Regions from separate parts of the Bradyrhizobium sp. USDA 4502 genome, predicted to be linked through region 2. Evidence: riboswitches for the same ligand, from Rfam matches in the RefSeq annotation. Region 2 holds a riboswitch; each other region holds the start of a gene.
What was found. Region 2 has a riboswitch for cobalamin ahead of ACVW1B_RS30970 (TonB-dependent receptor). Riboswitches for the same ligand answer to the same signal wherever they lie in the genome.
Positions count from the first base shown of each region.

Region 1: it holds a riboswitch for cobalamin, as region 2 does, so the genes downstream of both, metE (5-methyltetrahydropteroyltriglutamate--homocysteine S-methyltransferase) here and ACVW1B_RS30970 (TonB-dependent receptor) in region 2, are expected to answer to the same signal.
Region 3: it holds a riboswitch for cobalamin, as region 2 does, so the genes downstream of both, ACVW1B_RS32695 (TonB-dependent receptor) here and ACVW1B_RS30970 (TonB-dependent receptor) in region 2, are expected to answer to the same signal.
Region 4: it holds a riboswitch for cobalamin, as region 2 does, so the genes downstream of both, ACVW1B_RS42990 (ribonucleoside-diphosphate reductase subunit alpha) here and ACVW1B_RS30970 (TonB-dependent receptor) in region 2, are expected to answer to the same signal.

Region 1 covers NZ_JBSSGF010000001.1:726,373-733,652, forward strand. The annotation lists gene ACVW1B_RS03285 (nodulate formation efficiency C protein) at 1-164, opposite strand, end outside; cobalamin riboswitch at 1,504-1,703, shown strand; gene metE (5-methyltetrahydropteroyltriglutamate--homocysteine S-methyltransferase) at 1,806-4,151, shown strand; gene hemN (oxygen-independent coproporphyrinogen III oxidase) at 4,841-6,193, opposite strand; gene ACVW1B_RS03300 (hemerythrin domain-containing protein) at 6,722-7,280, opposite strand, start outside.
Region 2 covers NZ_JBSSGF010000001.1:6,620,792-6,628,071, reverse strand. The annotation lists gene ACVW1B_RS30990 (ABC transporter ATP-binding protein/permease) at 1-631, shown strand, start outside; gene ACVW1B_RS30985 (hypothetical protein) at 784-1,176, shown strand; gene ACVW1B_RS30980 (amidohydrolase family protein) at 1,330-2,820, shown strand; gene ACVW1B_RS30975 (CobW family GTP-binding protein) at 2,822-3,751, shown strand; cobalamin riboswitch at 3,980-4,174, shown strand; gene ACVW1B_RS30970 (TonB-dependent receptor) at 4,459-6,558, shown strand; gene ACVW1B_RS30965 (cytochrome b family protein) at 6,561-7,280, shown strand, end outside.
Region 3 covers NZ_JBSSGF010000001.1:6,988,198-6,995,477, forward strand. The annotation lists partial or broken gene ACVW1B_RS32675 (MBL fold metallo-hydrolase) at 1-187, shown strand, start outside; gene ACVW1B_RS32680 (ABC transporter substrate-binding protein) at 276-1,091, opposite strand; gene ACVW1B_RS32685 (ABC transporter ATP-binding protein) at 1,298-2,071, opposite strand; gene ACVW1B_RS32690 (FecCD family ABC transporter permease) at 2,068-3,111, opposite strand; cobalamin riboswitch at 3,224-3,421, shown strand; gene ACVW1B_RS32695 (TonB-dependent receptor) at 3,823-5,814, shown strand; gene ACVW1B_RS32700 (hypothetical protein) at 5,927-6,100, shown strand; gene ACVW1B_RS32705 (ABC transporter substrate-binding protein) at 6,306-7,280, shown strand, end outside.
Region 4 covers NZ_JBSSGF010000001.1:9,230,318-9,237,597, reverse strand. The annotation lists gene ACVW1B_RS43000 (hypothetical protein) at 1-705, shown strand, start outside; gene ACVW1B_RS42995 (ribonucleotide-diphosphate reductase subunit beta) at 1,009-2,082, opposite strand; gene ACVW1B_RS42990 (ribonucleoside-diphosphate reductase subunit alpha) at 2,073-3,962, opposite strand; cobalamin riboswitch at 4,125-4,339, opposite strand; gene ACVW1B_RS42985 (class I SAM-dependent methyltransferase) at 4,742-5,698, opposite strand; gene ACVW1B_RS42980 (nodulation protein NolB) at 5,876-6,088, opposite strand; gene ACVW1B_RS42975 (HrpF/NolX family T3SS translocon protein) at 6,712-7,280, shown strand, end outside.

The DNA of each region.
Region 1 (7,280 bases), 5.9 Mb from region 2:
TCTATAGTCTCGCCGTCTTGCGCTCGCCACGTTGACTTGACCCTTTCGACAAGCGCGCTGTCATTGGCGCGAACGTTGCTGTTTGTCGCTGCCAGCCCGGCCAGGCAGATCAGCGATCGACCGAGACAGAACCAAAGCACGCGCGTTCCAGACATTCTCTTCATTGCGGCCGGCCCATCTGGTTCTCATGCACGCGTCAATTCCAAAGCGGACAATCTTCGACGTGCTCTACGAGATCGCTAGAAGTTAGCGGCAACGTGACGCGAGCACCTGCTGATGTCCCGCGCAAGCAGGCGCTGTCCCTCGATGTCACGCGCCGCTAACTTCAGTGGTCAGCCAAAGCTTCAACTTGCAATGCTGGACCAGCCCAGGAGGAGAAGCCTGGGCAAGCGAGGACTTGCATTCTTCGTGCCAGGCAATAGCAGGCAGTTCGCACCAGATTTGTGCCGCCTTTGTCGACTTTCCGACCTGCGCACCTTATTTATGTTGCCATTAAGCCTATTCGCAGCGACTTTCGTGGCTCATTCCTGTCACGCACTGGATCTTCGAGCAGCGCAGTTTTGAAAGCCTTGCTGCCAGGAGCCAGACGACAATTGGGTGCAGGTTTGCCGCCACCGAACCGGTGTGGTCCGGGGTCGTTGCCGCTGCTGCCAAGGTCGAGAGTGCCTCAGCCGGTTGTGCTTGGCGCTTTATGGCCAATAACGAGGCGAAGCCGCCCATCAGCGGCGAGCGATTTGGAATTGGCGCTCGCAAGTTCAAAAGTCAGGCAGACGATGGGACGATGGCATTCGCCGCTCGCGTGATGGCCCGCTATCGTGACCGGCGTCTATCTGTTCGTCGCCGTAGTCAACATTGGAGGAGCTGCGCTTCCATGCAGTCGTATCGACCGGGCAAGAAGGCCAAGCCTCGGGTTGAGCTAGCTTCGGCTTGAACTGCTCAAAACGTTCGAGAACATCTGTCTGACCGCCGGGTTCATAAGTGGCCTTGCTATCCAGCCGAACAGGCCGACCGCAAAGACGGCAGCAGCAAAGACGCTGAGGGCACTCCAAACAGCCATTTTCATTGCGAGCTACTCTTTTCGTTAGTGATTCACTATGCTTGCTTTTCGCAGTATCGCCAAAAACGTCCGCATGGCGCCTACCAGGATTGGTCGTAGATCAACATGCTCGCTGAGTACGCTGCCGGATTTAGCGTATAGCGCGCCTATTCACACTGGTTGTTGGTGGAGAAAGGGGGACGTAGCGAAGGCTCGATGAATGTTCGAAAGCTGGATCGCGTGAAGAGCGTCCTGTCTCGGCACCGTGACCTTCATCGCCCAGGCCGCATTCGTCTCTTCCATGATCTGACACGCGGTCCGACGCCAACGCGCCTCGCAGACGGTCACCCCGATATCTGTGATTGGAGAGTGCCTTCAACGTCGCGATCAAGAGTGGCCGTGCATCGTCAACACGTAGGAGACGTCGCAGCATCAATTTGAGAGGTTGACGGCGGAGTTGTCTTGCCGATAATCCAAGTCGTCGAGGTTCTCCGGTTCCTGTTTTATCCGGAGCTAAGAGGGAAGCCGGTGATGCCGGCGCTGCCCCCGCAACTGTGAGCGGCGAGCCGCTGTCCAACAGAGTCACTGAAGCCTGCGCGGCTTCGGGAAGGCCGGACAGTGGCGATGACCCGCGAGCCAGGAGACCTGCCCCGACAATATGTTCGTCCACGGGCGGGGTGTCCCGGTGGTGCGCCAAGCAGCCGTCGCTCGCGCGACGTCTCCTGCCTGCGTCCGCCATGGCCTTTGCCCCCAACATGGGGTTAACGCTATGTCTCTTCTCTCACTTCCGGTTGCCACGCTCGGGACGCCGCGCATCGGTCCAAGACGCGAGCTTAAACTCGCGCTCGAAAGCTATTGGGCCGGAAGAATCAGCGAACAGCAATTGCTCGAGGACGCAGCCGGCCTACGTGCGGCGAACTGGGCGCGCCAGAAATCCCTCGGTGTCACCATCATTCCGTCGAACGATTTCTCGCTATACGATCAGGTGCTCGACACCAGTGTCATGGTCGGCGCTATCCCGGAAGTCTATGCCTCGAAAGCCGAGCCTGCTTCTCTCAAGACGTATTTCGCCATGGCACGCGGTTCACAAAGCGGCAGTCAGGATGCGAGTTGCGGTCACGGACCTCGCGGCTATGGCGCACCCGCGCAGGAGATGACCAAGTGGTTCGATACCAACTACCACTACATGGTTCCGGAATTTCATCGGGGGCAGACTTTCAGACTCTCCTCTCGCAAGCCTATCGAGGAGTATGAGGAAGCCAAGGCCCTTGGCTTTCAGACGCGCCCTGTCCTGATCGGTCCGGCCACTTTCTTGAAGCTAGGCAAGAGTGCGGATCCCGCGATCCAGCCACTGTCACTCCTGGATGACCTGATACCGATCTATATCAAGGTTCTGCAGGAATTGGCCAAACGCGGAGCAGAATGGGTTCAATTTGACGAGCCCTGTATGGTCCTTGATCTGGATCAGGGGGCAAAAAAATCTTTGCTGCATGCCTATGACCGGCTCGCCAAGGAAGGGCCGGCCATCAAGATCATGGTTGCCAGCTATTTTGGCCACCTTGGCGACAATCTTCACACCGCCTTGCGCCTACCTGTTGCCGGCCTGCATGTCGATCTGGTTCGGGCGCCGGAGTTATTGGATCAGATCATTGCTGCCGGGCGAAGTGAACTCGTCATGTCACTCGGCGTGATAGACGGTCGCAATGTGTGGCGGACGAATTTGTCGGCGCTGCGCCAGCGGCTCGATCCCGCCATTGCGAAGCTCGGCAAGGATCGCGTACAGATCGCCCCATCCTGTTCGCTGCTTCACGTGCCGGTCGATGTTGAACTCGAAACGGAACTTGCCTCCGATGTCAAGAGCTGGCTTGCGTTCTCGGTTCAGAAGATTCGCGAGCTTGCGACCTTGGCACGGGCACTCGCAGGCGATCAGGATGTTGCCGACGCTCTTGCGGAATCGGAGCGCGTTACCACCCGCCGCGGAACTTCCCCGAAGATCCGTGACGCCAATGTCGCCGTCCGGATGAGTGCGATCAATCAGACCATGCGACGGCGCGTCAGCCCATTTGCCAGCCGTGCCGAGATCCAACGCAAGCGCTTCAAACTGCCGGCGTTTCCGACCACGACGATCGGATCGTTTCCGCAGACCGCAGAGGTGCGTAATGCCCGCGCGGCGCACGCGAGAGGCTCGATGAGCGACGGGCAATACGACAAGTTTCTCAAGGAGGAGACTGCGCGTGTTGTCCGTTGGCAGGAGGACATTGGCCTGGACGTGCTCGTGCACGGCGAGTTTGAGCGCAATGACATGGTGCAGTACTTCGGCGAGCAACTCGCCGGCTTCGCATTTACCAAAAACGGCTGGGTACAATCCTATGGCTCGCGCTGCGTTCGGCCACCGATCCTGTTTGGCGACGTCTCGCGGCCGAAGCCGATCACCGTGGACTGGTGGCGCTACGCGCAATCACTAACCAACAAGCCGATGAAGGCGATGTTGACCGGACCGGTAACGATTTTGAACTGGTCGTTTGTTCGCGATGATATTCCCAGAAGCGAGGCCTGCCGCCAACTTGCGCTCGCGATCCGAGACGAAGTCAGGGATCTCGAGAATGCGGGTGCGACCATGATCCAGATCGACGAAGCAGCGCTGCGCGAGGGGTTGCCACCGCGTCGATCGGAGTGGGCGGCCTATCTCGACTGGGCCGGGGATTGCTTCCGCATCTGCTCATCGGGCGTCGCCGATCAAACCCAGATTCATACCCATATGTGCTACTCGGAGTTCAACGACATCATCGATGCGATTGCTGCAATGGACGCCGATGTCATCTCGATCGAGACCTCGCGCTCGAAGATGGAATTGCTTGACGCGTTTCGGAACTACAAATATCCAAATCAAATCGGGCCGGGCGTGTATGACATCCATTCTCCTCGCGTGCCCGAGACAAGCGAGATGACGGGACTCATGGCGTTGGCTCGCAAGCGGCTGCAGGACTCGCAGCTCTGGGTCAATCCGGACTGCGGCCTGAAGACGCGGAAATGGGAGGAGGTTCGCCCAGCACTGGTCAACATGGTCGCTGCCGCCCGCGAGCTGCGCGCTGGATCCGCTCCCGTCGACCGTTGAGCCTTGGCCTGTTGTCTCTCGTCGAGAAAGCCGATCGCTTGTGGGACTTTGCGCAGTCGGTGATCGTGAGGGGACTTGGGGAACGAAAAAGCCCGGCCGCCTTTAGCGGCCGGGCGAAGTGTGTCCGGGAGGAGCGACGCTCTATGCATCGCACCGACGTCCATCGGCGGAGGGAGGACAGCCGATGGTTCGATCACGGCGAGGGCATCCGCCGAAAATCTGACCACAGTTAAAACAAAAGCTCAGCGGAGCTCAATTATGCCGTGGTATGCCGCCGATATTGCCTGGGATTAAAAATCTACACTAAGGTTTGTCGCTGATGAGTATTTTCGCAACGTGTTGCCGAGTTGAGCGACGTGGGCGGTAGTCGGGCCGTCATGGGCCGGCACCAAAGCGCACCTTGGTAGGCGTTCCTGCCGGAAACGGTGGGCTAGATCAACGCGACTATACGAAACTGCCGACGGAAAAAGAATGAGCGGGCTTGCTATTGATGCAGGCCCTGCTTACGCCAGTCTTGGGTCCGCGGGTTCCAAGCTTTGGTTGGGATCTTGTACAGCTTGGCAGACGAGCGGCGAACGGGATGCCGATCGGCGTGCTCTTCAGCGGTGTGATTGGTCGTCATCCTAAAGCATAGCCCAGTTGCGGGGATACTGAGCTCGGATTCTGAAACGCTGGGTTTCGCTTAGTCGCTAGACCGCATGACTATGTGTAGCGCCGGACCTAAGGAGGTGAGCGTCGAAGACTGATGCGACGCACCGGGCCAGGAACTCTGCGCCCTGGGCTACAGTGAGCCGGCCATCATCAATCGCCACGACGCCATCGGCGATAAGGCTGCCGAGACGAGAATGATCGACAACGGCTAATCTCGGATCTCGGCCGTAACGACGGGATGTCTCGGAAAGATCAACCGCAAAGTCGCACATGATTCGCTCGATGATTTCGGCGTGGAAGCGATCGTCATCGGTCAGTAGATAGCCCCTTGCGATGGCGAGCCGATCCTGGGAGATGCGAGCAAGGTAGTCCTTGGTCGAGACCGCGTTTGCGGCAAACCCCTGTTGCATACGGCCGATGGCGCTGGCGCCCAGACCAATGAGGACGTCAGCGCAATCGTCAGTATAGCCCTGGAAGTTGCGCCTCAGCCCGCCTTCCTGCCTCGCTAAGGCGAGATTGTCGTTCGGCAAGGCGAAGTGATCGACGCCTACGCGAACGTATCCAGCATCCACCAAAGCTCCCGCGATGGTTTCGGCCTGGAGGTGGCGCGTGACGCTGTCGGGTAGGCTGGACGCATCGATCCTGCGTTGATGTTTCTTGAACGAAGGAATGTGCGCGTAGCCAAAGGCCGAAAACCGGTCCGGATGAAGCTCGAGGCACTTGGCGACGGTGTCGAGGCACGAAGCGACCGTCTGCCGGGGCAGGCCATAGAGCAAGTCGAAATTGATCCGGCCGACGCCGGCGCGGCGTAACCGATCGACCGAGGTCGCGGTCTGTCCGAAGCTCTGCAGACGATTGATGCCGTGCTGAACAACTGGATCGAAGCTCTGGATACCAAGGCTCGCCCGGGTGACCCCGCAAAAGCCCAGCGCCTCGGCCATCGGCTCGCTCAACGTGCGTGGATCGATCTCTACGGCGATCTCCGCATCGGGCAGGACAGCGAAGGAATGGCGCAACGAACCGACGAGATCAGCAAATGCTTCAGGTGTCATGATCGTCGGGGTACCGCCCCCGAAGTGGATATGAGAGATCGGTTGCCGTCGACCAAACGTTTCTGCAACGAGGTAAGCTTCAGTCCGCAGTCCCGCTGCATAGATCGCGATCGGCTCCTGGCGTTTCGTGACAGACGTGTGGCAGCCACAATACCAGCACATCTTTCGACAAAACGGCACGTGAACGTAGATCGATGCGGATTGCTGGGCGTCCAACGACTTGAGCCACGTTTGGTAGTCGGATTCGCAAACCGATGCTGAGAAATGGGGGGCCGTCGGATAGCTGGTGTAGCGTGGCAGCCGGTGCTGCCCGTAGGAGTCTGCCAAGTCCGGTCGCATTCGGATGCCTTTCTTCCTCCTTGGGCCAGATTACCGGACACGCAGCAGATAAGCTTTGCGCTGGCTCAAATATCGCGTCGGACGATCGTGGCCATCATGCCGAAATTGGTAGGGCATGCCCGTGGCGTATGCATCGCACTTTGGGACGCAATGAGGCGCTCGCCCGGCCGCAATGAGCAGCATCTATCCGCGCGGGCCTCTGTAGTTCGTTGGTGATCAAATCCGGTCAGCGAACCGAGCCGCAATCGGTTAAGGTCATTCCCTGTGCTGGCCGGAGCGCTCGACGAGCGGCCGCAACCATCCATTCCGATCGGTCGGCGTGGGGTTCGTTTGGCGCGTGATCAGCGTGGCGTAGGCCAAGCCATATTGCCATTACCCTAGCGACGCACAGGTCATGGAACCTGCCGGACCCGGAGTGTATGGATTTCGGCGGCCGTGCGCAGCGTATGCGCGCCGGGAAGATTATCATCTTCATTTCAACAGGACGATCATGACGTCCACTTCCCATCGTGACACGTCGGCGATCAACTACGGTCCATCGGCTTTGGCGCCATCTGGCGGCTTGCCGGCCATTGCGGACGAAAACGCGACCGAGCTCCGTTCGGCTTCAGCTTCTTGCTCCAATTCTAGAATATGCGCTCTTAGCGCATCGGATGTCGCTTCCGCTGTCTTGCTGAATAACGGATCCCCGTCATTGGTGCGGGCGGATGCGACTTCGGTCCAATCCTCAGCCGATAGAGCCTTAACGGCGGCGGGGAAGAAGTCTCGTTCTTCCCACATCATGTGGTGCCGCTCCCGCATTATAAAGTCGCGTACGATGTTGCTGACGTCTTGCCGAACGAGTTCACGATCCGCGAGGATACCATCGATAGCTTGAGCGAAGTGATGCAGACGGTCGATGACTTCCCGGTGTTCGTGCGCGAGATCGCCGACGATTGCAGCCGCGTCCGGGTCGCGAGTTCTAAGCTTGGAGAAAATCAGGTCTTCCTGAGGATGATGGTACACCTCCGGGTAAACCTCGAAGTAGCTGATAATCGCGCGAATTACCTCATAGTCTGGACGGATCCCATGCTCAAAAATCTCCAAT
Region 2 (7,280 bases):
GATCGTCGGCCCGTCCGGCGCCGGCAAGAGCACGCTGTTCCATCTGCTGCTGCGCTTCTACGATCCGAAATCGGGCACCATCTCGCTCGACGGCGTGCCGATCCGGCAGGTCGATCCGGCCGAGGTGCGCGCGCGCATCGCGCTGGTGCCGCAGGATTCCGTGGTGTTCGCCGCCAGCGCCCGCGAGAACATCCGGTTCGGCCGGCCCGATGCGAGCGACGCCGAGGTCGAGCGTGCCGCCGATCTCGCCCATGCCAGCGAATTCCTGCGCCGCCTGCCCGAAGGCTTCGACGCCCAGCTTGGCGAGCGTGGCGTGACGCTGTCAGGCGGCCAGCGCCAGCGCATCGCGATCGCGCGCGCGATCCTGCGCGATGCGCCGCTGCTGCTGCTCGACGAGGCGACCTCGGCGCTCGACGCCGAGAGCGAGACGCTGGTGCAGACCGCGCTGGAGGAGTTGATGCGCCACCGCACCACGCTGGTGATCGCGCATCGGCTGGCGACCGTTCTGTCCTGCGACCGCATCCTGGTGATGGACCAGGGCAGGATCGTCGAGCAGGGCACCCACGCCGAACTGGTCGCCGCGGGCGGACTCTACGCCCGGCTGGCCCGGCTGCAGTTCGAGGGGATCTGAGCGAATTGGGCCTCGGCGCGCTCCGCCTATGCGATTCCTATGCAATCGGGCGCGCGCTCCCCTCGAAAACCTATTCCCGCGCAAGGATATTCGCGCCGCGCCCTACCTCCCTCGACAGCCGAAGGAAGTCAGGCGCGCGGGGTGTTCGACTGATGCGCGAGAATGCGACCGAACCGGAGAGCAAGCTGCTCCGTGCCTGGCAGCTTGCCGTGCTGCGCTTCGCAGTGACGCTCGACGACGACGATCGGATGCACGCGCTCGGTGTGGCCGGCGAGGTCGACCGGCTGGGCGGCGCGGCCGATGACGCCTTCCACTTCTTCCGCAGGACGACCGCGGAGCTGTGCGCGGCGATCTCCGGTCAGGGCGCGGATCAGGATGCCGTCATCCGGCGGTTCCTGGCGCAGATCGACAATGTCAGGCTCAAGCGTGCGGTCGAAGCGGCGATAGCCAGGGACCGCACGCCGCCGAAACTCGTGGCGAGCCGCGTGAAGCCCGGCGCCGATCTCTGGCGCGGGCTGCCGTCGCGGCGTGCAACCGGAACGTAGGAAGGGCCTCACTCTGCAATCGCCATCACGGCGCGGCGGATATTCCGTCACAGCATGTCGCCACAACCCTGGCCGGCTTGCTGCGATCAGTGCGATGCGCTTCTCTGTGCTCGACAGGAGACCGGTCGGTTTCGGAATGCGGGGAGTGGCGAGATGGGTGGCTTGGTGATCAGCGGCGGCCGGGTGGTGGATCCGGCCAGCGGGATGGACGCGATCGGCGATGTCGCCGTCGTCGACGGCAAGATCGCCGCGGTCGGCACCGGCCTCGGCGGTTCCGAACGGCAGATCGACGCGACCGGGCTCGTGGTGGCGCCGGGCTTCATCGACCTGCACGCGCATGGCCAGACCATTCCAGCCGACCGCATGCAGGCGTTCGACGGGGTGACGACCTCGCTCGACCTCGAGGCCGGCGTGTTGCCGGTCGCGTCCTGGTACAAGCGCCAGGCCGAGAAGGGCAGGGTGCTGAACTACGGCGCCGCCGCCAACTGGGCCTTCGCGCGCATCGGTGCGATGACCGGCTCGAATTCGGAGAGCTCGCTGGAATCGTTTGGTGCCGCGATGCGCGATCGCCGCTGGATCGAAAACGTCGCGACCGAAGGCGAGGTCGGCGGCATCCTGGAGCGCCTCGCCAACGGACTGAACGAGGGCGGCATCGGCATCGGCATTCTCAACGCCTATGCGCCGGGCGCCGGCGTGCAGGAATTGACCGCGGTGTGCCAGCTCGCGGCGGATCATGCGGTGCCGACCTTTACCCACGTCGCCTACATGTCGCGGATCGATCCCGAGAGCGCGGCCGAGGCCTATATCCGCCTGATCGGCTACGCGGGCGCCACCGGCGCGCATATGCACATCTGCCACTTCAACTCGTCGAGCAAGACCGATATCGAACGCTGTGTTGGGCTGATCGCGAAAGCGCAGGCGCAGGGCCTGCCGATCACGGTGGAGGCCTATCCCTACGGCACCGGCTCGACCGTGCTGGCGGCGACCTTCTTCAGCGATCCGAAATTCGAGGAGCGCAACGGCCTCGGTTATGATTCGGTGCAGCGCGTGACCGACGGTCACCGTTTCGGCAGTCGCGAGGAGCTGCTGGCGGCACAGGCCGAAGAGCCCTCGACCTTGGTACTGTGGCATGTGCTCGACATCGAGAACAACGCGCATCATCGCGATCTGCTCGACATGGCGGTGCTGTATCCGGGCGGCGCAATCGCCTCCGACGCGATGCCGTGGACGCTGTCGGACGGCCGTCCCTACAGCGGCGACGCCTGGCCGCTGCCGGACGATGCCACCTCGCATCCGCGCTCGGCGGGCTGCTTCACCCGCTTCATCCGCGAATGGGTGCGCGAGCGCAAGAAGGTGTCGCTGCTCGAGGGCATCCGCAAATGCGCGCTGATCCCGGCCGAGATCCTGTCGGCGAGCACGCCGGCGATGCGGGCCAAGGGCCGGCTGCAGGTCGGCGCCGACGCCGATGTCGTGGTGTTCGACTACGAGACGTTGAGCGATCGCGCGACCTTCTCCGCGATGAATCGTCCGGCGGAGGGCGTGCGGCATCTCGTGGTCAGCGGCCAGCCGCTGATCAGCGATGGTGTGCTCGATGTCGCGGCGCGTCCCGGCCGGCCGGTGCGCCGGCCCGTCACCGGAGGCTAATGTGCCGGTCCCGATCCTGCTGGTCGCGGGCTTTCTCGGGGCGGGCAAGACCACCGTCGTCAACCATCTGCTGGCGCATGCGCAAGGGCGGCGCATCGCCGCCGTGGTCAACGATTTCGGTGCGATCAATATCGACGCCGAGCTGATCGCCGGCGCCGGCGACGGCGTGGTCAGCCTGAGCAATGGCTGCATCTGCTGCACACTGGAGGGCGACCTGCTGCGCACGCTCGCAACCTTGCTGCGGCGTGATCCGCGTCCCGAATTCATCGTGATCGAGACCAGCGGGATCGCCGATCCCGCCGACATCGTGCGCAACCTGATGGATCCCGTGATCTGGAAGGAGGCGCCGCTGGAGACGGTGCTGTGCGTGGTCGACGCGACGCAACCTGCGGCGATGCTGAACGATGCGCTGCTGCGCTCGCAGCTCCGGGCGGCGGATGTGGTGGCGCTGAGCAAGGTCGATCTGACTGACGCCGCTGCGTGCGCCGCGATCCGCGACGCCGTGCGCGCGGCGCGTCCGGCGGCCGTGGTGGTTGATGCCTTGCATGGCGAGGTGCCGGCCGCGCTGCTGTTCCCGACGGACCTCGATCATGTGCCGGCTCCGCGCGAGACCGCGCCGCGACGGCCGGCGTCCGATCGCTTCGAGACGCTGAGCTGGACCTCGGAGCGGCCCGTCGTGCTGCCGCGCTTGCAGCAGGCGATCGGCAGACTGGCGCCGAAGCTGGCGCGGGCGAAGGGATTGTTCGAGACGGTGGAGCAGCCCGGGCGGCTGACCGTGCTTCAACTCGCCGGCGGCCGCGCGACCCTGGCTGCGGGCGGCGTGCCGTCGCCCGGCGTGCCGCGCACGCGCATCGTGTTCATCGCCGAGATGGGTGCGCTGTCGCGCGCGGAGATTGATGAGGTGATGCAGGGATGTGTCGAGGCTCAGTGACGCGAACCTACGTTTCCCGTCATCTTGAGGAGCCGCGAAGCAGCGTCTCGAAGGATGAATCGGCCACCAGCCGGGCCGTGCATCCTTCGAGACGCGCGTGCCGCGCTCCTCAGGATGACGGGTTGCCTTTCGGCGTCAGCCCTCGACGTCGCTGTGTCATCGCCGCAGCAGCATCTCGCAAAGCATGTGTGCGACAATCGCATCGAATTGACAGCCCTGCAGCCAGCACCTATCGTTTTTGCCGACGGTTCCCTTCGGGGATCAAAAGGGAATGCGGTGCGAGGGTAACCCCAATGCCGCAGCTGTCCCCGCAACTGTAAACGGCGAGCCTTTCGTCAAATTGCCACTGGGCCATCGGCCCGGGAAGGCGTCGACAGGCGATGACCCGTGAGCCAGGAGACCTGCCGTCAGTCGTGGTCACACGCGAGCACATCGGGCGGGGGCGTCCTGGTGGGATCGGAGCACTGCCTTTTGGGCAATGCGCCAGTCCGCGTTCGCGGTGACGTGCCACGTTACCGCGAGTCCTTTTCATGTCTCCGTCCTCTCCCGTTGCGCGCAAATGGCGCCTCGGTCTTCTCTGCTCCCTGTCATCGCTGCTGTTGCCGGCCGAAGGCTCGGCACAAACGCCTCCACCAACCAGGCTCGATCCGATTGAGGTCGCGCCTTCCGCTGTGGCAAGGCCGAAGCCCGCGGCGCGAAGCCGTGCCGTGGCCGCCGCGGCGCGGCCGAGGCCCGCGACGATCGCAACAACCGGCAACGCGCCGCGCGTCGCAGCGTCGGGCGTACCGGGATCGGCATCGCCGACGCTCAATGCCACCACGCAGGGCGGCACCGGCAGTCGTCTCAATCTGACGCCGCTGCAGACGCCGGCCAGCGTCGAGATCATCACGGCGCAGACCATCGCTGAACGCGGCCAGCATAATGTGCTCGATGCCGTCACCCAGGACGCGGCTGGCTTCATCGCAACGCCGGCACCCGGCAATGGCGGCCTGTCGTTCAGCACCCGCGGCTTTGCCGGCAGCAACTCGGTGATGACGCTGTATGACGGCACGCGCTTCTATATCGGCTCCGGCACGCTGACGTTCCCCTACGACACCTGGTCGACGCAGCGCATCGAAGTGCTGCGCGGCCCGGCCTCGGTGCTGTACGGCGAAGGCGCGATCGGCGGCGTCATCAACGTGATCCCGAAGAAACCGCTCAATACGCCCTACAACGAGGCCGAAGTTTCGCTCGACAGCAACATGACCCGGCGGCTCTCGGTGGACAGCACCGGTCCGATCAATCCCAATGTGTCGTACCGCATCAACGCCACCGGCAACATGTCGGACGGCTGGGTCGATCGCGACAAGACCTCGAACGCGGTGGTCTCCGCTGCCGTGCGGGTGCAGGCGTCGGACAATCTGGCCTTCACGCTGTCGGAGGACTACGGCGACCGCAGCCCGTCGCGCTATTTCGGCACGCCGCTGATCAACGGTTCGATCCAGGATGCGCTGCGCTTCAAGAACTACAACGCATTGGACAGCGCGATCCGCTATCAGGACAGCTGGACCCAGTTCAAGACCGAGTGGGACGTCGCCGACGGCATCAAGGTCAACAACACGCTGTATTACCTGACCAGCGAGCGGCACTGGCGCGACATCGAAAACTATACCTGGAATCCGAAGACCCGGCTGATCGATCGCGCGAGCTACATCGAGATCTTCCACGACCAGAAGCAGCTCGGCAACCGGATGGATGCGACCTTCAGCGGTCACGTGTTCGGCCTTGCGAACCAGGTCGTCGCTGGCTTCGACGTCAACCGGATCGACTTCACCCACACCAACAACTCGCCCTATGGCGGCGCGTCGTCGGTCAATCCTTACGTGTTCGATCCGGGATCGTTCTTCGCGACGACGACGGCGACCACGCCGGGCTTCAATGCGATCGTCAATCAATACGCGCTGTTCGCCGAGGATCGTCTCTTGCTGACCGATCAGTTGTCGCTGGTGACCGGTGTCAGGTATGACCGTCCCGAGGTGGATCGCACCGACTACAAGACGCCGGCGAACAGTTTCGAGACGGCGCTATCGGGCACCAGCTGGCGCGCGGGGCTCGTTTACGAGCCGATCAAGAACCTCGCGTTCTATGGCCAGTACGCGGTCGGCGTCGATCCGGTCAGTAATCTGATCTCACTGTCGACCACGCAGAAGACGTTCCAGCTTGCGACCGGCAAGCAGACCGAGATCGGGGTCAAGCAGTCGTTCTGGGGCGGCCGCGGCGAGTGGACGCTGGCTGCCTACGAGATCGTCAAGACCGGGCTCACGATTCCCGATCCCGGCAATCCCACCGGCGGCCTGGCATTGCAGATCGGCCAGCAATCATCCCGCGGGGTCGAAGGATCGATCGGGCTCGCACTGAGCGACGGCTGGCGCGTCGACGCCAATCTTGCACTGCTGCGCGCCAGATACGACAACAACAGCCAGGTGGCCGGCGGCAAGATCGTCAGCTTCAACGGCAATGTCCCGGTCAACGTGCCGCAGCAGGTCTCGAACGTCTGGCTGACCTGGGACTTCGCGCCCAACTGGTCGGCCTATGGCGGCGTGCAGATCGTCGGTGCGATGTACTCCGATCTTGCCAACACCCAGCTGCGGCCAGGCTACAACGTGGTCAATGGCGGCGTCAGGTGGAAGCCGGATGACCGCACCACGGTCGCGTTCCGCCTCTACAATCTGTTCGACAAGGCCTACGCGGTGACCTCGAACGGCACCGGGCAGTGGCTGCTCGGCATGCCGCGTACCGTCGAATTGTCCGTCAGCGTGAAGTTCTGACCATGCGCAACGCTCTGATCCGGCGCGGGCGGCGGTGGCTCTATATCGTCCATCGCTGGATCGGCATTGCGACGTGTCTCCTGTTCGCGATGTGGTTCATCTCCGGCCTTGTCATGATGTACGTGGCCTTTCCGCGCCTTACCGACAGCGAGCGCCTCGCCGCGCTTCCTGTCATTCCCTGGAGCAAGGTGCAGCTCGCACCCGATCGCGCGATGGCGATCGCAGGTGTCGAGCGTTATCCGCGTGATTTGCGGCTTTCGATGATGGACGACACGCCCGTCTATCGGGTGACCGGCTGGAAGGCAGGGGCGATCACGATTTCGGCGACCGACGGCAGCGTGATCGACCGGATCACGCCGGACCAGGCGCTGGCCATTGCCGCTCATCATCCGCATGCCGTGCGGCCTCGCTTGATCGAAACGATCACGCGCGACCAATGGTCGGTGACCGCGCGCTTCGATCCGTTGCGGCCGCTCCATCTGATCGACCTCGGGGACGCCGATGGCACCGAATTCTACGTTTCCTCGCGCAGCGGCGAGATCGCGCTCGACACCACGCGTTGCGAGCGGATCTGGAATTGGCTCGGCTCGATCCCGCACTGGATCTATCCGACCGTGTTGCGCAAGGACGGCCCGCTGTGGCGGGATGTGGTGCTGTGGATCTCGGGTGTCTGTCTTGTCGTCGCGATCACCGGCTTCTGGATCGGCGTCCTCCGCCTGCGG
Region 3 (7,280 bases), 370 kb from region 2:
CGGCGGCATGCTGCGCGAGGTCGCGGCCGCAACCGGCCGCCGCGTCGTGTTCTTCTGCGCCTTCGGCGAGCGCTCGGCGATGGCGGTGGCCGCCGCGAAGAAGGCGGGACTGGCCAACACCGCGCATATCGATGGCGGCATCGACGCCTGGAAGAAGGCCGGCGGGCCGGTGGTGATAACTCCGTAGCCCGGATGAAGCGCAGCGCAATCCGGGATCAGCCCATCCGCGGATTGAGTGGCCCCGGATTGCGCTTCGCTTCATCCGGGCTACAAGGCTACCGCGTCACCCGCTTCAGCTCTTCCGTCAGCCGATCCAGCGCATCCGCCAGCATCACGCCGCCGCACACCGTGAGCCGCTCCGGCAGCACGATGCGCTTGCTTTGCGGATAGAAGCGCTCCAGCGCCGGATGCAGCAGGAAGGCGCGGCCGTCATCCTCGGCGCGGTCGCCGGCTTCCGACACCAGGATGAAATCCGGCCGCAGTTTTACGATCGCCTCCAGCGAAGCAAACCCGCCTGCGCCGACGCCAAGTTCGCCGGCGGCGTTGGAGAGACCGGTTGCCGCCAGCAGCGAGCTGACCAGGCTGCCGTCGCCGGGCACAAAGCCACGCCGCTCCAGCGGCAACACGCGGTAGTGATGCGCGCTCGCCGCAGCGCGCGCCCGGGCGGTGGCCGCATCGAGGCGCGCGATCTCGGCCTCTGCGCGATCGGGATGCTGCACCACATCGCCCATCGCGCGGATCTGGTTCTTCACCTCGTCCAGCGTGCGCGGCACCGTGAATTCGACGAGGTGCAGCCCGTGGGCCTTCAACAGATCACGGGTCGCGCGCTTGTCGAACAGGCTGACCACGACGAGGTCGGGCTTGAGCAGCAGCACGTCCTCGGCCTCGCCGGACAGGCGCGGAAAGTTTCGCGCCTTCTCCGCGGCCCAGGATTGCCAGTCATCGCGCGAGAAGCGGCTGAGGCCGATGATCTGGTCCGGGTCGGCCAGCGACAGCACGAGCTGGTCGCTGCAGACATTCATCGAGACGATGCGCGGTCCGGCGGCGAACGCGGCGCCGGCGGAAATAAGCCACAGCAGTATCGCGACCACCGCACCAAGATGAAGCGAAGCGAGATGGCTGCCACGCTGAAGGTGCGCCCCCTCTCCCGCTTGCGGGAGAGGGTTGGGGTCGGGGTCGTGCCGCAATGAACGCTCTTTGAGTGGAGAGAGCCCCCACCCGCTGCGCTCTTCGCGCGCAGCGACCTCCCCCGCAAGCGGGAGAGGTGAACTGAGCTCGTGGTGAGGCCGTGGCCACATCACACGTCCGCCCACGGCACGATGACGACCTCGCGCTGAAATTCGGCACGATAGGCGCTGATGCGGAACACGCTGGCGAGGACGCTCTCCGACAATGCCTCGACGGGCGCGCCCTGCGCGGCCAGCCGCCCCTCCGCGAGCACCAGCACGTGATCGGCAAAGCGCGCGGCGAGTCCCAGGTCATGCGTCACCACGATGACCAGCACGCCGGTGTCGGCAACGTTGCGCAGCTTCTGCATCACGTCGATCTGGTGGCGCGGATCGAGCGAGGCCGTCGGCTCGTCGGCGAGGATCACGGGCGCCTCCACCGCGAGCACCCGGGCCAGTGCGACGCGGCTGCGCTCGCCGCCGGAGAGTTCGGTGACGCGGCGATCGCTGAACTCAGCGACGTCGACCGCCTGCATCGCGCGCAGCACCGCCTCCACATCCGTCTGCGACAGCCGCGCCGGATCGGTCGCACCGTGCGGATAGCGGCCGAGCGCGACGATATCGCGTGCCGGCAGCGGCCAGTGCACCATGTGGCCCTGCGGCAGATAGGCGAAACGTTTCGCGCGCTCGCGCAGCGGCAGCGACGCCAGCGCATCGCCGCCGATCCGGATCTCGCCGCCCGACGGGATCAGCCCGGCCAGCGCGCGCAGCAGCGTGGTCTTGCCGGCGCCGTTCGGCCCGACCAGCGCGACCAGATGGCCCGATGGCAACGACAGGGAGACATCGTGCAGCACCTTGCGGCTGCCGAGCGAGGCATTGAGCGCGGCAGCCGAGAGCAGCGTCATGCCACGCCTCCGCCGAGCGCGCGGCGTTCGCGCATGATCAGATAGAGGAAGAACGGCACGCCGATGATCGAGGTCAGCACGCCGACCTTGATGTCTGAGGTCGAGGGAATGATGCGCACCGCGATGTCGGCGGCGAGCAGCAGCGCCGAGCCGGTGAGCGCGCTCGGCACCAAGAGCCGCGCCGGATCGTGACCGATCACGGGACGCATCAGATGCGGCGCGACGAGGCCGATGAAACCGATCGTGCCGGTGACTGCGACCGCGCCGCCGACGCCGAGCGCCACGCCCGTGATCACGAAGAGCCGCAACCGCCCGACGTCGACGCCGAGGCTCTGCGCCGCCTCCTCGCCAAGCGTCAGCGCGCGGAAGGCGCTCGCCTGGCTGAGCAGGATGGCGGCGCCTGCGATAATGAAGGGCAGCGCCAGCGCGACGTGCTGGAAGCTGCGGTCTTCCAGCGAGCCGAGCAGCCAGAACGCGATCTCCAGCACCACGAACGGATTGCTCGAGAGATTCATCACCAGCGCGGTCGCGGCTCCCGCAAAGCTCGAGATCGCGAGCCCGGCGAGGATCAGGATCAACAGCCCGGCATTGCGGCCGGCGATCGCAAGCAGCGCGAACACCGAGCCGAACGCGGCGATGATCGCCACCACCGGCAGCGCGTAGGAGCGCACATCGGCGAGGCCCAGCGCGATCACCAGCACCGCGCCGAAGGCGGCCGATTGCGGCGCGCCGAACAGCGACGGCGAGGCCAGCGGGTTGCGCAGCAACCCTTGCAGCGCCGCGCCTGACAGCCCAAGAATACCGCCGATCGCGAATGCCAGGATGGTGCGCGGCAGGCGGATCTCGCGCACGATCACCTGCGCCACATCGCTGCCGCCGCCGAACAGCGCCTCGATCACCGCGAGCGGCGACAGCCGCACCGGCCCGATGCCGAGCGAGATCACCAGCAGCAGCAGCACAAGCGCGAGCAGCGCCGCGGTGGCGCCCCACCGGCGCCGCGCCGCGACCTCGGCCGCCAAGGCAAAATCCTGCACGCTCATCGGATCCATGCTCTTACAGCGATCGTCGTGGCAGACAAGCGACACTCGACAAAAACCGTGGCCGCACGGCCATTGCCCGACTTCCGCCGGATTGACTTTGCTACCCGGCCGAACCCTAGATGAACATGACGGTTCTTTCATGAGATGAAAAGGGAATGCGGTACGGGGAAACTTCCCCAACGCCGCGGCTGCCCCCGCAACTGTATGCGGTGAATCCTTCGTCACAGGCCACTGGGAATCTCGGTCCTGGGAAGGCGACGAAGGGTAACGACCCGCGAGCCAGGAGACCTGCCGTCAGCCGTGGTCACACGCGATGCTGCCGGTCGGGGAGTACAGGCATGAGCTTCACCTGATGCTGTGAGCACGATGGTGAGACTGGTTCGCGGTGACGTGCCACTGACGTTGCCGAGGCCTTTCTTATGTTCTCCTTCCCTTTCCATCGGCGGCGCCGCGCGCTTCTGCTCGCGTCGACGATGATCGCGCCGGCGACGATGCTCGCGCCGGCATTCCTTGTCTCCGCAGCGCGGGCGCAGCAGGCACCCGCTCCCGATCAGCTGCCGGCGATCGAAGTCACCAAGCCGGGCGACCAGAACGTCACGCGCGCCAGGCCGGCCGCTGACGAAGCGCCGGCGCCCGCGACGCCCGGCGCCGGGCACCTCGCAAGGCAACAATACAGGCAGCGGAGCCGGATCGGGCACGACAGGGACCGGTGTGGCCACCGGAACGGGCGGCACCGGCGGCCGCCAGTTCGCCGGCATTGTCGGCACCTCCTCGGCCGTGATCACCGCCGACGACATCGCGCATTCGCCGGTGCAGTCGTTGCCCGAGATCCTCGCGCAGGTGCCGGGCGTGCAGCTGCAAACGCCCTATGGCGGACCGAACGGCGCCAAGACGTCGGTCGACCTGCGCGGCTTCGGCGCGTTCGCGACCGACAATACCCTCTTCCTGCTCAACGGCCGCCGCCTCAACGACGTCGACAAGGCCGGCTTCGACCTCACCACGATTCCGCTCGATTCGATCGAGCGCATCGAGATCACGCGCGGCAACAGCGGCGCGGTGCTCTACGGCGACAACGCGGTGGGCGGCGTCGTCAACATCATCACCAAGACCGGCGTCGGCGGCCCGCCGACGACGATGCGGGCCGAGGCCGGAGTTGGCTCGTTCAACACCCGCATGGCCGCGGTCTCCGCGGCACTCAATTCCGGCCCGTGGTCCACCTCGTTCTACGGCAACGGCATCAAGTCGGACGGCTACCGCGTCAACAATGCGCTCGACCAGCGCAACGCCGTCGGCAACATCAACTACACGACGCCGGATCTCACCGCCTTCCTGACCGTCACCGGCAGCGACCAGAAGCTCGGCCTACCCGGCGGACGGCTGGTCGATCCGTCGATCGGCGTGAACGAGCTGCTCACCGATCGCCGCGGCGCCGCGACGCCCTTCGACTATGCCAACCAGCAGACCGCCAGCGTCACCGCCGGCTTCACCAAGACGCTGATGAACGGCGTCGACCTCATCGTCGACGGCGGCTGGCGGCAGCGCGAGACGCAGAGCGGCTTCTTCGGCACGGTGCCGACCATCAGCTTCGCCTCGACCTACAATGACGCCGCGCTGCAGACCTGGTCGCTGACGCCGCGGCTCAGCGTCAAGAACGTGATGCTGGGCGTGCCGTCGACGATCCTGACCGGCATCGACTATTACGATTCGACCTTCCGCGAGGCGCGCGGCGCCTATCAGGGCGTCGACCCGTTCCACATCTACAGTATCGAGCAGCAGTCCGTGGCCGGCTATTGGCAACATACGCTGGGCCTGTTGCCGACGACCGACTTCTCCTACGGCGCGCGGGTTCAGAACACCAGCATCTCGGCGCGCGATCGCTACGACCCGAATGCGCCATTCGCATTCGACACCCAGGCGGCACCGCTCGACAGCAACGAGACGCAATACGCGCTGCATGTCGGCATCGAGCATCGCCTGACCGACACTTTCTCGGTGTTCGGCCGCGCGGCACGCGCATTCCGCACGCCTGATGTCGACGAACGCGTCGCGTCGGGTCCGTCATTCGACCCACTGACCTTCGCCCCGATCCCGCAGAATTTCCAGCTCAAGACCCAGACCTCGCAGGATGTCGAGGGCGGCTTTCGCGTCAGGACCAACCGCTTCCAGGTCCAGTCCAGCGTCTATCTGATGGATCTCGAGAACGAGATCCATTTCAACCCGGTGCTGTTCTTCAACACCAACCTCGACCCCACCCGCCGCTACGGCTCGGAGACCAGCGCGGCGCTCAAGGTCAGCGACAGCGTCACCCTGCGCGGCGGCATGGCGATCACCCGCGCGGTGTTCCGCGAAGGCATCTGGGCCGGCAACGACGTGCCGCTGGTGTCGCGCTACACCGGCAATCTCGGCGTCACCTGGAATATCTGGCAGAACTATCTGGTGTTCGACGCCACGGTGCGGGCCTGGAGCTCGCGCATCATGGACAACGACCAGGCCAACACCCAGAGCCGGATTCCCGGCAACGCCACCGCCGATATCAAGCTGAGCGGGCAAGTTGACCGCTTCTTCTGGTCGCTGAGCGTGAACAACCTGTTCAACGCGCTCTATTACGACTACGCCATCGCGAGCACGTTCACCGAGGGCCGCTTCTCGGCCTACCCGCTGCCCGGCCGCACCTACATGGTAAAGGCCGGCGCGACGTTCTAGAGCATGATCCGGTGGGGCGGGTGTGCCCCGCCGCACCGTCTCCGAATATTACAAACGCACGGAAACTGGGGTAGAGTTCCGGCAGCTGATTTGACCCGCGCAGGGGAAACGCATGGCCAAGGCCGGGAAGCAGACCAAGGGCGGCACGAAGACCAAAGACAAGGCCGACGACAAGTCGAAGAAACCTCCGCCACCCGCAGCGCTACAGGACGACGAGTACTACGAGGACGGCGACATCGCCACGCCGAAGCTCGACCGCTACGGCAATGATGACGAGCCGTTGTGAGGCGCGGCGAAGATCGATCGACCGATCCCGCGCAGTCGCGCGCGGCGGCCTCGTAGGTTGCGAACTACCGAGCCCGGCTCATCCTCGCCAAGCAGACATTAGGTCGCAGCGAGGTCATGGGCCGGACCACCCTTCCGGATTGGTTTGCCCACCCCCTGAATGCTAGGCTCGCATGGACGCTGGGTCCTTGCTGGGGGGCGGTGCCATGAGATTTGCGAAGGCAGTGCTCACGGTCTTCTGCATGATCGCGTCGATGTGCGACCCGTCCGATGCGCAACAAGCTCCCAGGAAAGTAGGAATCCTCGTCAACGGCGGCCCGTCGCCGCTCTTCGATTCCATCAAGAAAAATCTTCTGAGCGACTTCGCCGACCGCGGCTATCTCGAAGGACGCGACATCGTCATCGAACCGCGATTTGCCGAATCGAAGCTCGAGCGCCTTCCGGGCCTCGCCTCGGAGCTGGTCGGTGCGAATGTGGATGTTATCCTTGCACTCGGCGGCCCGGCGTCGGTGGCGTCGCAGAAGGCCACGTCGACGATCCCGGTGATCTTTGCGATCGTCACCGATCCGGTCGCGTTGAAGCTTGTCGCCTCGATGGACAAGCCAGGAGGCAATGTCACGGGCCTCACCAACCTTGATCAGCAGCAGGCCAGCGACCAGTTCAAGCTTCTGAAGGAGGCATTCCCCGGGATCACGCGCGTTGCGATTCTCAGTGATCAAACGATCCCCGGCGCGGATGAACGCGGGCTCGCCCCGATTGACCGCGCCAACGAGGCCGCAGCCAAGGCGCTGGGGCTGGAGCCGCAAATCGTGAAGGTCAAGGGTGCGGACGATCTGGAGGCCGCGATTGCCGGGATGGCAAAGGAGCGCGCGGAGGCGCTGCTGGTCCTTGAAGTGCCGGTGCCCTGGAGCAATCGAAAACGAGTCGGTGAACTGGCCATCAAGAACCGCTTGCCGGCAATGTTTCCCGGCGGCCAGGCGGACGCGGGCGGGGTGATTACTTATGGGGCCAACGTCGCCGATACATGGCGCGAGTTTGCGACATTCGCCGACAAGATTTTCAAGGGCGCGAAGCCGGGCGACCTGCCAGTCGGCGTCGTCACCAAGCGAGAGCTGATATTCAATCTCCAGGCGGCCCAGGCCGTGGGCGTCGAGATTCCACCGGAGCTCTTGAAGCGCGCA
Region 4 (7,280 bases), 2.6 Mb from region 2:
GTCCTGCAGGGAGGCGCCTATTCGCCATATTTGGACGCAGGTCATCCTTATTCACCGTACTTGGATGCTGGTCACCCCTATTCTCCGTACCTGGATTTAGCGCATCCCTGGCTGGACTTGGATCGGGAAAATGATCCGTTTACGCCAAGCGCGGAGCACGTCGCGCCAGAACCGGAAAGCCCGCAATATCTCCCCCAGCAGACGATCGCTCAGGCGATCGAGGCACATCCTGGTGTCGATCAGGATCTGATATGGCAGAATGTGGCCGGCCCTTCACACGCTGGGCCATCGTACGCTGGACCACTGCTGGAGGGACCGTCCCATGCCGGGCCATCGCACGCCGGTCCCACCCACGCTCGGCCATTGCAAGCGGGCCCCTCTCAGGCTGGTCCGTCCGAAACTGCACCACCAGAACTTTCCGAGTTCCGGATGCTGAACGGACGTCTCGCCAAGGATTACTGGGTTTTCACTGGCCAAACGGCCACAGCCGCTCAGATCGATATGCTTGAGCGCAGCGGAGTGAAGCCGAGCAAGGACCACCCCACAAAGGTTTTTACCTTTCTCGGCGTGCCTCACACAGCCGAATGGAGAGAAGAGGGCTTCATTCGTCTTACACCGTCGCTGGACCAAACCCTTTGGCCTGAAGAGCCGGCTGAAAATAGATCTTTGGACTCCGACTCTGAGGAAGATCCGCGTATCCGCTAGGGACGGGCCGTACCTTGGCTGGGCCACGTCCTGGAAGCGGATAGATTAAAAATTGCGACGGCAGCAGCAGTTGGTACGGGCCCGCAGCCGGCAAATATTGCCATTCACCTGGTTTAAGCCCACTTGATCATTACAGAATCGGTCAAGTCAGAATAGCTGCACGCTCGAGATGAACGATCGCAGCCGTCCTCCTGTCGTTTTAGTCTCTCCGTCCCGCTGTGCCGACGCCACGAAGTCGGCAGCCTTGATCATCAACGCGATCGTCACATGCACAATCGCCCTTGATGATTAGCTCCAGCATGACTACGTCCGGCCGAAAGCTGCCCACACCCCGTCTTCGCCATCCCAGCTGCCGCGGCTCGCCGCCTTGGAGTATTCCGTGGCGCGCTGCTCGAAGAAATTGGCGTGCTCGACACCGTTGAGAATCTCCACGAGCCATGGCAGCGGATGTGCCTTGAGCCGGATGAACCCGCCCTCCTTAGCCTCGAAGAAGCCGAATACCGGGGCAATCCGCAGCTGGGTCAGTCGCCAGTCGGCGACGTAGCGGACGTAGGCATGGATCTGCTCGGGATTCATACCCTCGATCTCGCCGAGGCCAAAGGCGAGGTCGACGAAGTTCTCCTCCAGCTTCACCATGGTCTTGGCGACGTCGATGATATCGTCACGGACGGAGCGCGTCACCGCGCCAGTTTCGCGGTGCCATTCGTGAAACAGCTTTATGATGCCCTCACAATGCAGGCTCTCGTCGCGCACTGACCAGCTTACGATCTGTCCCATACCGTTCATCTTGTTGTGGCGCGGAAAGTTGAGCAGCATCGCGAAGCTCGCGAACAACGCCATGCCTTCGGTGAAGGCGCCGAACATCGCCAACGTCCGGGCGACATCGGCCACGGTGCCGACGCCGAACTCGTGCATGTAGTCGGCCTTCGCGCGCATCTCGGCATAGCCGCGGAATGCCTCGAACTCGGTTTTGGGCATACCGAGCGTTTTGAGCAGTAGCGCATAGGCATCGATGTGGACCGTCTCCATGTTGGTGAAAGCTGCAATCATCATCTGGACGGTGAGCGGCTGGAAAATCGGGATGTAGCGCTTAAGATAGTTGTCGCCGACCTCGATGTCCGATTGAGTGAAGAAACGGAAGATCTGGGTGAGCAGCGCACGTTCGTTGTCGGTGACGCGGTCCGACGCCCAGTCCTTGAGGTCTGCGCCGAGCGGCACCTCCTCCCCCATCCAATGGGTCTGCTGCTGGCGCTTCCAGAACTCGTAAGCCCAGGCGTAGCGATCAACGTCGTAGCTGCCGGTCGAGTCGAGGAGGCCGACGCGCTGCTTGCCGATCAGCGTACGCGGATCGACGGACGAGGGATCGATCACTGACATGCGAGGCACTCCTCATAGTCGGTGCGCTGCTGCGATGGTTGCGGGGGCGCAGCCTTGTCGCCATCGGCGATGGCGCCGGCGAACGCCGCGCGCGAAATAGATTTTGAACGGCAGTAGTAGAGGCTCTTCACCCCCCGCTTCCATGCCGTCCAGTGCAGCATGTGAAGATCCCATTTATCGACGTCAGCCGGCAGATAGAGGTTGACCGACTGGCTCTGGCAGACGAACGCGGCGCGGTCGGCGGCAAGTTCGACGATCCAGCGCTGGTCGATCTCGAAGGCGGTGCGAAAGACCGCTTTCTCGATTTCCGAGAGGATGTCGAGATGGGCGACCGAACCCTCGGCGGCGATGATGGACTGCCAGATCGCCGAAGTATTGGCGCCCTTGGCGGCCAGCAGCTTGGCGAGATGCCGATTACGCACCGAGATGGCGCCGGACAAGGTCTTATGGGTGTAGATGTTGGCCGGGATGGGTTCTACACAAGCGCTGGTGCCGCCGCAGATAATGCTTATCGAGGCGGTCGGCGCGATCGCGATCTTATGGCTGAAGCGGGCCATCACGCCTCGTTCCAGGGCATCCGGGCACGGCCCCCGCTCGCGCGCGAGCGTCACGGATGCCGCATCAGCATCGCGACGGATTTTCCGGAACATGTTCAGATTGAACGACTTGGCCACGACGCTTTCCATCGGAATGCTCTTGGCCTGCAGGAACGAGTGGAAGCCCATGACGCCAAGGCCGACGGAACGCTCACGCAAGGCGGCGTAGCGGGCACGCTTCATGACGCCCGGCGCCACCGTGATGAAGTGGGTCAGCACGTTGTCGAGGAAGCGCATGACGTCCTCGATGAAGCCAGGCTCCTCGTTCCACTGGTCCCAGGTCTCGAGGTTGAGCGACGACAGGCAGCACACGGCGGTACGCTCCTCGTCGCGATGATCGATGCCGGTCGGCAGGGTAATTTCGCTGCACAGGTTGGACGTTGAGACCTTGAGGCCGAGCTCGCGCTGGTGCTTGGGGAGCGCGCGGTTCACTGTATCGATGAACAAGAGATAAGGCTCCCCCGTCTGCAGCCGGTTCTCCAGGATGCGTTGCCACAGCTGGCGGGCGTCGATTTCGCGGATAACCTCCTTGGTCTTCGGACTGCGCAGAGCGAACGCAGTGCCGGCGCCTACGGCACGCATGAACTCATCGGTGACGTTGATGCCGTGATGCAGGTTGAGACTCTTGCGGTTGAAGTCGCCGGACGCCTTGCGGATCTCGAGGAACTCCTCGATCTCGGGATGGTGGATATCGAGATAGACCGCAGCCGAGCCGCGCCGTAACGAGCCCTGGCTGATCGCCAACGTCAGGCCGTCCATGACGTGGATGAACGGGATGATGCCTGAGGTAACGCCGCCCTTCACCTGCTCGCCGATCGAGCGAACATTGCCCCAGTAGGTGCCGATGCCGCCACCGTTAGAGGCAAGCCATACGTTCTCGTTCCAGGTGCCCACGATGCCTTCGAGCGAGTCCGACACCGAGTTAAGGAAGCAGGAAATCGGCAGGCCGCGCGTCGTGCCGCCGTTGGAGAGCACCGGTGTGGCTGGCATGAACCACAGCCGAGACATCGCATCGTAGAGACGTTGGGCATGCGCAACATCATCCGCGAAGGCGCAAGACACCCGCGCGAACATGTCCTGGATCATTTCGCCGGCGAGCAGATAACGGTCGCTCAGCGTCAGCTTGCCGAACGGCGTCAACAGGTCGTCGCGCGTCCGATCGAGCTTGAGATCGGCCGGCTTTGGCGATGGCGCAAGGGGGTACGGCAGCGGGGCCGGCGACGGCGGCGGCACAAGACACAACTCAGGCGCGCTGGGCTCTGCCTGCAATGGCTGCGACCTCACGCGCGCCGGCTCCTCAATGAGATGACCATGCTGATCGAAATCGTAAGACGGCGACATCGGCAACCCCGCGATGTTAGGCGGGGGGGACTGCGCGGATGACTTGCGAGGAAACCGGTCAAACGTCTCCGGCTGCAAGCGACCCAACGGGGCACCCCGCCCGAGGACTTTCGTTCAGTCGCGGCAGGTCTCCTGGCTCGCGGGTCGCCGCGGCTGTCGGCCTTCCCGGCGCTGTGCTGCGCCAGTGACCATGATGACAACCGCTCGCCGCTTACAGTTGCGGGGGCAGCCCCGGAGTAGCCGTTCGGCGCACCGGGTTCCCTCTTAGCTTCCGACCTACAAAATGTTGGGGCCAGAAGACCGTGACTGGCTAGACATAGGCACTACTCGCCGGGATTCGTCAACTGGGGAGATCCAGATTGAAACGCAAAAACATACCGAAGCCCGGACGACTTTGTCGCCGCTGTCGGCTTCTGCTGCAGGTGATTGGATATGCCGTTGGGCTGCATTACCGGTTTCCGTCAAGCCTGCGCAAAGGTCGAGGGAATTCCTGGCTCGCACGTCGCATTGATGGAATCTAAGAAACGGCGCGTCAGTAGAGGAGCAATTCGGCCAGACGCTTGATTTGATTCGCAGCGCTCCTGCTCGCCGCGACCAATGGCATCTGGACGAATTCGTTATCCACTCGCGGGCGAACAACATCGGCTCTGGCGCGCCGTCGACCGGAATGGCCTTGCATCCAGCCCCGAACCGAATCGCGCTGCACAGTGGTCCCACGCCTGTCACGGCTCCAGCGCGACCTGCAAGCCCTCCTTACTTTCAACATGAACGTAACGGGGTCCGATCGGCCGTCCCCTGCCGCTGGCGACAGTGACAATGTCTTCCAAAGGCATGGCGCGCGCATCCGCCTCGGGGCGAGACAAGATCAGATCGGCGTGAAACAGCCCTTCCGATTCGAGGCCGGTGGCATCCACGCCAAGGGCCGCCAAGCTGGCCAAACAGCTCTCAAATTCTTCAGCATCGCGAAAGCGACGCTGGATAAACGTTGCGCCGGCAAGACGTTCTGTCACAAGACCACGGTTTGCGAACGTCGCGGCGAGCGATTCAAATGGGAACATTCGTAGCACGAAGGAGATGATCCATGGTTGCTTCTCTGCCGCATCGAGAATCTCGCCGAACGTCTTCTCGGTAACGTAGCCGATGCATCCGGTCGACATGATAACATCCACGGAGCGGAGAATGCGCGCGCTGTCCATCGATAGCGCCTCCTTTTCAAGGTCAGCGACAATGCCCTGCTCTAAAAGGCCAACATTCTTCGCATAGCTGACCGCCGCTGCCGACACATCGAGGCCGATAAAGCGTGCCAACCCGACATCAGGCCAGGCTGCATAGAAACTGCGATCGAGACTCACCAATGTCTCAGAGCTGATCGCTCTCATCTCACGCCGGGCGTAGCGGTGACGCAAGCCCGCGAAGGTCAGCGGAAAGCGATGCACCGCTGCATTGATACCGTACGAACAACCAACATCGAGCACGACGGGCTTGAGGCCGGTGGCCGAAGCTTTCGCTGCCAGTATTTGGCGCACAACCGGCTCAGCCACGTCCGGTATCATATAATCCAGGTCTCCGAGGACCGAGAAATATGCCCTCGGATCATCCGAAGCATAAATATCGTGGAATGCAGCTTTAGACCGATTGATGCGCGAGAAATCTATCCGCAACGCAATGTCTCCTCTCATTTGCAAGCAGCTCGACGGCTGTTGCCTTCGTACCCGCCTGCACTTTGGTTATATAGGGTGTAGGCCCTTACATCCGCCGATGCGGTAGCAGAAGTGGCAAGTGAACAAGCGCATCACCCCCTCTGCGCGTCGCGGCGCGAGCGATCCTGCTGTTGTGCGAAGAAACCATCAGCCCGCTCAGCCCACCGATAGAAGCTTATTCAGAGATAAGCTGACGGCGCCGGCGCCCTTGGAGATGAGCGAAACCTGAATGACGCGATCGCCAACACCCCACAGGTTCGTCAAGGCCGAATCGAAATGATCCCTACCTTCCGGTTTACCTGCCGGATGCCAGGCGGCAGGCCCACGAAGCTGCACCTTGCTTCGAAGCTGCCTGCGCAAGACTATCATGAAACTGGTCCCGCACCGATAAACAGCCGCTGGAGAACCATTCAGCCGGGTTGAGAGAGATCGAGGCAACGGCAGGCAACATGAGAAGAACCGTTTTGTCACGTGATGAGATTGGCACCTTCGTGAGCGCGAATGGGCCAGCACCCTAGAAACGCAAGCTGACCGAAAGCTGACGAGCCTTCGTCACCTGATGATCATCGAGCGCGAAACCAGTGCCCCATCTTGAGATGCTCCGGAGATCTTGCGAGATCGTTAGACCAAATCAACGAATGCTGCGGATCGGCAGACGGGAATTGCACCAGGCCAAGTCAACGCAACCATACAAAGCTGACACCGGCATTGAAAATCCGTCCGGCCTTACTGGCAAGGCCATGTCATCAATCGTGTCGAAATCGTCTGAGCGCCGTCAGCTTCTCGAAAGCTTGTCCGTCCTAGCATACGGCGTGAAGACGGCGGTGTCCCCATGGATGGTCGCGGAACTGAGCGCTGGAGGCGCACCGAGCAACAGGATGCAAGTGGTAGGACCTGTTGAACTCTGCCGCTCAACACTCCTTGTTCGTCGCGATCTCGGGCCGCAACTAGGTGACCGTCTTGTGGTGCACCCTTAAATCGGAGAACGTATAATGTCAGTCGACCTATCGCCAACCGCCAATTCAACTGTGGCTTTACCCGGAATGCCCGCCCCGCCCTCTTCGGCGCAGGACTTTTCCAGCTTTCAGGCGATGTTGGTCAGCCTCGCGTCGAAGGACGCGACTAGCGATCATTCCGCACCGCAGGAGCCGGTGCCGACAGACGCAGCCCAGCAACTGACAGAGGAACTCACGCGGGAGACGCGGAGTATTCTTCCACCAGAGATTAGGGCGGCACTGGATGGATATCAGGATGACCCACAGCCGTCCTGTGCTGCGAGCAGCCCAATCATTGCGGAGGCACCCGTACAAAGCTCAAGGATCACCTGGAATGGTGGCACGCTGACTAATGCGGAACTGCAGATTGTCTCTGTCCTGAACCGCCACAAGGACAAATGTCCGCTTGATTGGAAGTCCCTGGGAGATTTGGCCAACGATCCCTCGACACCGCCGGATCTAAAGGCGGCGATCGAAGCGCTGCAACAGGACCCGGAGCTCTTTTATGCGATCGGTTCGCAAGGCGACGGCCGCTGTGGCGGCAAGATCAAGGTGGGCGATCTCTG